2 regions of the Faecalispora anaeroviscerum genome follow, and region 1 is predicted to be linked to the other one. Evidence: predicted binding sites of a transcription regulator. Region 1 holds the regulator's gene; the other holds the start of a gene.
The links. The regulator HrcA, encoded in region 1, represses chaperone genes, less so after heat shock. The targets are predictions, from matches to a motif close to TGTTAGCACTCNNNNNNNNNGAGTGCTAACA.
Positions count from the first base shown of each region.

Region 2: the regulator HrcA is predicted to act here: its motif matches at 2,449-2,479, upstream of htpG (molecular chaperone HtpG).

Region 1 is NZ_CANOOQ010000001.1:2,118,174-2,122,129, forward strand. Features, by position in the region: gene dnaK (molecular chaperone DnaK) at 1-906, opposite strand, end outside; gene grpE (nucleotide exchange factor GrpE) at 1,004-1,594, opposite strand; gene hrcA (heat-inducible transcriptional repressor HrcA) at 1,662-2,687, opposite strand; gene QOS46_RS10530 (response regulator) at 3,281-3,956, opposite strand, start outside.
Region 2 is NZ_CANOOQ010000001.1:1,071,954-1,075,909, reverse strand. Features, by position in the region: gene QOS46_RS05340 (HAD family hydrolase) at 1-324, opposite strand, end outside; gene QOS46_RS05335 (Fe-S-containing hydro-lyase) at 574-1,107, shown strand; gene QOS46_RS05330 (cation diffusion facilitator family transporter) at 1,217-2,401, shown strand; gene htpG (molecular chaperone HtpG) at 2,610-3,956, shown strand, end outside.

The DNA of each region.
Region 1 (3,956 bases):
AATCTGAAGGCCGGAATCCTGCAGTGCCTGGCGCACGGGGCCCATGGTCTTTTCAACCAAATCAGCGGTCAGCTCATTGAACTTTGCGCGAGAGAGGGTCAAATCCAGATGCTTCGGTCCGGTGGAATCAGCCGTAATAAACGGCAGGTTAATCGAAGCGGAGGTCATGCCGGAAAGCTCAATTTTCGCTTTTTCGGCAGCTTCCTTCAGGCGCTGCATTGCCATTTTATCGCCGCTCAGATCAATTCCGGCTTCCTTCTTGAAGCTATCGACCATCCAGTCCATCACGCGCTTGTCGAAGTCGTCGCCGCCCAGACGGTTGTTACCGGCGGTAGCGAGAACCTCCTGTACGCCGTCGCCCATCTCAATGATGGACACATCGAACGTGCCGCCGCCCAAATCGTATACCATTACCTTCTGGTCGTTGCCCTTGTCAATCCCGTAGGACAAAGCCGCGGCAGTCGGTTCATTGATGATTCTCTTGACATCCAGGCCGGCGATCTTACCCGCGTCCTTGGTTGCCTGGCGCTGTGCGTCTGTAAAATAAGCCGGAACCGTGATGACTGCGGAGGTAACAGGCTCGCCCAGATATGCTTCCGCGTCTGCCTTCAGCTTTTGCAGGATCATCGCCGAGATTTCCTGCGGGGTGTAGCTCTTTCCGTCGATATTTACCTTATACGCGCTGCCCATTTCTCTTTTAATCGAAGAAATGGTGCGGTCGGGGTTGGTGATGGCCTGGCGCTTTGCCACCTGGCCTACCATACGCTCGCCGGTTTTGGAAAATGCAACCACAGAGGGAGTGGTGCGTGCGCCTTCCGCGTTTGAAATGACGACAGGCTCGCCGCCTTCGATGACAGCTACGCAGGAGTTGGTTGTACCTAAGTCGATACCAATTGTCTTTGACATACTTATTACCTCCAAAAAGTTAGGTTATTCATTTTTAAAATCAAGCCGGATTTCGACAAACGCCGGCAAATCGCAGCGGATTCTTGAAACAGGGGGATCAGTTGGCTACCTGAACAATCGCGTGGCGAATGATACGCTCCCCGATTCGGTAGCCCTTTTGGAGCACCTCTGCCACCACATTTTCGCCCAGGTTCGCATCCTCAATATGGGACACGGCATTGTGTATCTCCGGATTAAAGGGTTCTCCCTGAAGCCCGATGACCGCAACGCCCATTTTAGAGAGCGCGCCGTTCAGCTGGCCGAGAACCATCTCAACACCCTTGCGCAGATCCTCTGCGGAGCCGCCCTGCTGAGCCAACGCCCGCTCCAGATTATCGCAGACCGGCAGAACCTTTTCAATCGTATCCGCTGTGGCATCTGTATAGACCATTGTTTTTTCGCGCTCGGTGCGCTTGCGGTAGTTATCGTATTCCGCCGCGGTGCGCAGAAGCAGATCTTTTTGCTTCTCTAGCTCGGCAGAGGACTGTTCCAGCTGCTCTTGCAGCTTTTTCAGCTGTGCGTCACCCGAATCGGTTCCCGGTGTTTCCGCCTGCGGCTGCTCCGCCGCGTTGAACTCTTTTTCCTTTTGTGTATCTGCGGCCTCTTCGGCCTGCTTCGCCGCCTTTTTTACGGCATCCTGTTTGCTCAAGGAGATTGCCCCTTTCCGCTGCCGTCCCGCGGCAGCCCGTGATTCTATCTTCAATTCAGTTGTTTCGCTATTCTTCCTGACGAAGCTCCGTCAGGAGCCTGCCCACCGTGTGGGACAGGTATTCCATCTTGCCAATCAGCCCCGCGTAATCCATGCGGGTGGGGCCGATAATGCCAATGGCGCCGGCACGCTGGCCGTCGATTGTGTACTGTGCCACAATAATGCTCGATTCCCGCAGCTCAGGATGCCGGGTTTCATCCCCGATCATCACGCGAACCTCTTTCTGCGGCTGCAACAGCAGCTGCGCCAGGTCTTGCGGACGCTCTAGAAAATCCATCACCCGGCGGGCGTTGCCGCGCTCAAACTCGGGGTGGAACAGCAGATTCATCTGCCCGTTCAGGCGAACCTCCGGTTCAACAGATTCCTGCGCGGATTCCAGCAGAGCCATGAGCGCCGAGGACATCAGCACCGTTAAATCGCCGAGAGAAGCGGCCAGGGTCTGAATATACGCCGGAGTAACGGCGGCCACAGGCACACCGGCCAAACGCTCATTAAGCACCCGGAAAAATACCCGCAGAATCTCGGGCGACAAATCAAATTCACACCGGAAAATCTGGTGTTTCATCGTGCCCGCTGAGGTCAGCAGAATCAGCATCGCGGTTCTGCGGCTCGTCTGCACAAACTGCAAAGCGCGAATATCCGCCGTTTTGCCTGACGGAGCGGTGGAAACCGCCGCAAAGCGGGTAAGCCCCGCCAGCATCTGCGATACCCCCTCCAGCAGCTTTTGCTGGTCGTACGCGCTGGAAAACAGCATCCCATCCAAATACCGCTGCTCTTCCTGCGTGACGGGCCGAAGGCTCATCACCCGGTCGATATAAACGCGGTAGCCCTTCTGGGAAGGGATCCGACCGGCGGAGGTATGCGGCTGCTCCAGCAGCCCCATCTCCGCGAGATCGGCCATTTCGTTTCTTACAGTGGCGGAGGAAACACTCAAATCAGCAGCCAGCGCTTTCGACCCAACCGGCTCGCCGGTTTTCACATAAGCATCTACAATCGCCGCCAGGATCTTCAGTTTTCTGTCGCTCAGCTCCATTCCCCTCACCTCATTTTTAGATTTTAGCACTCTATGCTTTTGAGTGCTAACTCCTATTTACTAATTTATCATTCCTGCCCGGTATTGTCAAGATTTCAAATGTAAATTAATTATTAATGTGTGCCGGAAAAGCCGCAACATTCCCTGATTTTTGCTAAAGCGGTAAATTTTCGCCCTTTGCTGTTTCCTTGAAAGATTCCTCTTTAAATGACATATTTCTTAAATAGAGCATATTTTCCTTTTTGGTTTTGATATGAAAAAGCGTTTTTTTCTATGAGCTGCCTCACGTTGAAATTCTGCTGGCGCAAAGCTTGCCCTTCATGCCGGGGCAGGCACTTAATTTCGTGAAAGGACGAAAGTAAGCAAAGACCTTCCAAAGGACACCTTTGGAATCCGTTTGGGGAACAATCCCCCGACAGTGCAAACAAAAGCTGACCGTAAGGCGGCTCTTCTCCTAGCCAACGAGCGCGCTCGGTAAGGGTTAAATATTTTTCCGGCTGCGAGTAGCTGCAAGAGAAACGCCGCTTCGGCAAAGGCCGGGCGGCGTTTCTCTACACATATTTCTCAAACAAAGCGCAACATAAAACGCAGGGTTAATTCCCGCGAACCTCTGTGGGCGTTTTGCCATAGTATTTTTTAAAGCAGACCGAAAAATAGCGCTGGTTATTAAAGCCCGTCTGCTCAGCAATTTCCTGTATTTTCAGCTTGGCGGCGGGATCCTGAAGAAGCTTCAGGGCTTTTTCCATGCGGATGCGCGTCAGATACTCCACAAAGGACTCGCCGGACTGCTGCCGGAAAATCTGGCGCAGGTAATTGGAACTGATATACAGCACCGAAGCAACGTCGTCGATGTTGAAGCTGCTGTCGGCAATATGGTCGCTGATGATATGCTTGGCGCGATTGGCGAGGGAATGCCCCTTTTCCTGGTTGAGCTTCTGGTAACGCGAGACAACGTTGCAGATGAACAGCTTGAACCAGCTTAGGCAGCTCTCCATATCCTGCGTGGCAAACAGGCCATCGAAATAGACGGGCAGGTCTGCTTTTTCCGCATAGGTGACCTGAAGCTCCCGTAAGATCAGCACCGTCAGCTTCAGAAAATACGTTTTGATATACTCGAATTTGACATTGTCAAAGCCGGATGCCTGCTCCGCCATGCGGTCGATCAGATCGAGGCAATGGCTGTAAGACTGATATTTCACGCTTTGCAGCAGGTTCTTTTCCAGCTCGCTGTCCATCCGGAACTCCTGGTCGAGGTTGGGAGAAATGTCC
Region 2 (3,956 bases), 1.0 Mb from region 1:
TATTGCCGTAACCCACCCGTCCGCACGAAGCTGACGGAGCATCTGCGCGCTGCCGTCATAGGCTTCAGCCAGATGCAGGTATTCGTTTTCCAGCTCGAGGACCCGCTGAACATAGTGCCTTTGGGTTGCCTCATCAGAGCCGGGCAAGAGGGCGGGCAGGTATTCCTTTGCGGGCATACCGAACGTGTTCCGAATTTCTTCTGGGGTCTGCACAGGGTATTCAAGCTCTCCCTGCACAATCTGGTGAATTTTTACGGCGAATACGTCGGTTCGGTGGAGAGTGCCATCTAAATCAAAAACGATCAGCTTTTCTGGTGTTGCCATGCTTGCAGTCCTTTCTGTTGGTTGAAGTGATGCAGAATGCCTGCATATAAAAACGGGGCCACCGGTGCCAGGATCATTTCAAGGTACCGAAATAACAGCCTCAATATAGCCATTATACCGCATTTTATTTTGGAAGCAAACCACTTTCCAAAATTCAGCGTATTCGCAGAAAAACAGAGATTTCTTACCGCATCTTTGGCGTAGAATGCAACTGCGCCGGAGCGGGTTACGATAAAGGAGAGAGTTGTTTTGGAAAAAATCAGGCTGAACACCGAACACTTAAAGGAACAGGCTGTAACTTTGAAAGCCGGGGATCAGGTTTTGCTTTCCGGCACGGTATATACGGCGCGCGACGCCGCGCATAAGCGGATGTTCACGCTGATGGAGGAGGGGAAGCCCTTGCCGTTTTCGATTGATGGTGCCGTGATTTACTATGCCGGCCCCACCCCCACGCCGGAAGGCATGGCGATCGGTTCCTGCGGGCCGACTACCTCGGGCCGGATGGATCCGTTTGCGCCGCGTCTGCTCGATCTGGGTCTGGCAGGAATGGTTGGCAAAGGCAACCGTTCGCAGGAGGTAGTGGATGCCATCCGCCGCAACGGGGCGATTTATTTGTGTGCCATCGGCGGTGCCGGGGCGCTGGCCGCTCAGTGCGTGAAGTCTCTGCAGGTGGTGGCGTTTGACGATCTGGGCTGTGAATCCGTCAAACGGCTGGAGCTGTGCGACCTGCCGCTCGTTGTGGCGATCGATTCCGAGGGCAACAGCCTGTTTTCAGAAATATAAAATATTGGTGAGTATCTTTCCCCGCCGTAGGCGGGGAAAGATACTGCTGTACTTGTATCATACTATTTGTACCATTATTTTCGTATAGTGAAAAGGAAGGAGCCTTTTGATGACAAAGCTGCTGATCCGTCTGTTTATCCGCGACCCGGAAAACGAAAATCGCGCCCAGGTGCGGGAACGGTATGGCAAGCTGGCCGGATGGGTAGGTGTTGCAACCAACCTGATTCTGTTTTTCGTCAAGCTGCTTACCGGACTTGTATTTCACAGTATCGCCATCATGGCGGACGCGTTCAACAACCTAACAGATTCCGCTTCCTCACTGGTGACCCTGTTCGGGTTCCATCTTTCCGCAAAGCCTGCGGATGCCGAGCATCCATACGGCCACGCGCGGATTGAATATATTGCCGGTATGGTAGTTTCTTTTCTGGTGGTAATGGTGGGATTTCAGCTTGCGCAGACCTCCATTGGCAAAATTCTGAACCCAAGCCCCACTGAATTCGGTATGGCGATGCTGATCGCATTAATTGCATCGGTGCTGCTTAAGCTGTGGCAATGTTTGTTTTATCGAAAGATCAGCCGTACCATCGATTCCACCGCGCTGCTTGCCAGCTCGCAGGACAGCCGGAACGACGTGCTTTCTACCGGTGCGGTGCTGATTGGTCTGGTACTCTCTTATTTTACCGGCTGGCAGCTCGACGGCTGGCTCGGCCTCGGCGTTGCGGTGTTCATTTTAATTGCCGGCTTCCGCCTGGTGGTAGAAACCGCGAATCCTCTCCTGGGTCTTGCACCCAGTAAAGAGATGGTGGACGACATTTACCGCAGAATTCTATCTTATTCCGGCATTATTGGTCTGCATGATCTGAACATTCATAACTACGGGCCCGATCGCTGCTTTGCCTCGGTTCACTGCGAAATGCGTGCCGACCACAATATTGTGGAAAGCCACGAGATCATCGACCGAATCGAGCGCGACTTTCTTGCTGAAAGCAATATTCACCTGGTGATTCACCTGGACCCGGTGGTAACAGATGACGAGCGAGCCAACCGGCTGAAAATCTATGTGGAAGAAAGCCTGCGGGCTATTTCAGACGAAGTCACGATGCACGATTTTCAGGCAGTGTGGAAGCCCGAGGACTCTCGCGTTATTTTCGACATCGTCGTACCTTACCGCTTTTCCTGGAGCGACAAGCGCCTGACGGAGTACCTGAACGAGCGAATCAAATCACAGGAGCCGCAGTGCGAGCCAATTATTACGGTAGATCACGATGATTCTCCGCCTGCGCGAGAGAGGTAAAATTTACATTTTAGACTTGTTTTTTGTCCATTATTGTATTATTATAGAGTTAGCACTTTAACCATTAGAGTGCTAACTCTAATCATTTGACTATGGAATACTATTAACCATATCTCTCCCGCCGAAGGCGGGAGAGATATGGTTAAGTTCTCGTTGTTCCATCGTCATTGTAGATTAGTATCAATTTATTATTTGTACGGAAAGGGAAATCGATATGAAGCAATTTAAAGCGGAATCAAAACGATTGCTGGAATTGATGATTCATTCCATTTATACGCACCGCGAAATCTTTTTGCGTGAGCTTTTGTCCAACTCCAGCGATGCGATTGATAAGCTGTATTACAGAACTCTGCAGGATGGTGACACGGGTCTGAATCGCGATGATTTTTACATCCGCATCACGCCGGACAAAGACGCGCACACCCTTACCATTGAGGATAACGGCTGCGGCATGACAAAGGAAGAGCTGGAAAATAACTTGGGCGTCATTGCGAAAAGCGGCTCGCTGAATTTTAAGCAGCAGATGGAGCAGAAGGATGACGTAGAAATTATCGGTCAGTTCGGAGTAGGCTTTTATTCCGCGTTCATGGTCAGCGACTGTGTGACTGTGTACAGCCGTGCCTATGGCAGCGAAGAGGCCTGGTGCTGGCAGTCGAAGGGCGTTGAGGGCTATACGGTTGAGTCCTGCGAGAAAGAGGGTCACGGTACGAAGATCGTCCTGAACCTCAAGCCTTCTACCGAAGAAGATAATTACGACGAGTTTCTTGAGGAGTACCGCATTCGCTCCATTGTGAAAAAATATTCCGATTACATCCGTTACCCCATCCATATGGAAATGGAAAAGCACCGCCAGAAGGAAGGAACCGAAAACGAAACGGAAACCTACCGCGAGGATGAAACTCTGAATAGTATGGTTCCTCTGTGGCGCAAGAATAAGAACGAGATTACAAAAGAAGAGTACGAGCAGTTCTACCGCGACAAGTTCTATGATTACGAAGCGCCTCTGCGCATCATCCATACCAGCGCGGAGGGAACCGCTACCTATAACGCCCTTTTGTTCCTCCCGGCCAAGGCTCCTTACGATTACTACACCAAGGAGTTCGAAAAGGGTCTGCAGCTCTATTCCAACGGTGTGATGATCATGGAGAAGTGCGCCGATCTGCTGCCGGATTACTTCAGCTTTGTGCGCGGCCTGGTCGATTCTCAGGATTTGTCGCTGAACATTTCCCGCGAGATGCTACAGCACGATCGTCAGCTTAAGCTGATCGAAAGCCGGCTTGAAAAGAAGATTAAATCCGAACTGGAAGCGATGCTGAACAACAGCCGCGAGGATTATGAGACATTCTTTTCGAGCTTTGGCCTGCAGTTGAAATACGGTGTATATTCCGATTACGGCCAGCATAAGGAGCTGTTGCAGGATTTGCTTCTGTTCTATTCCTCCAGCGAGAAAAAGCCGGTTACATTAAAAGAATATGTGAGCCGGATGAAGGAAGACCAGAAGGACATCTATTTCATCAGCGGCGAGAGTGTAGCGCGCATCGAGCAGCTGCCGCAG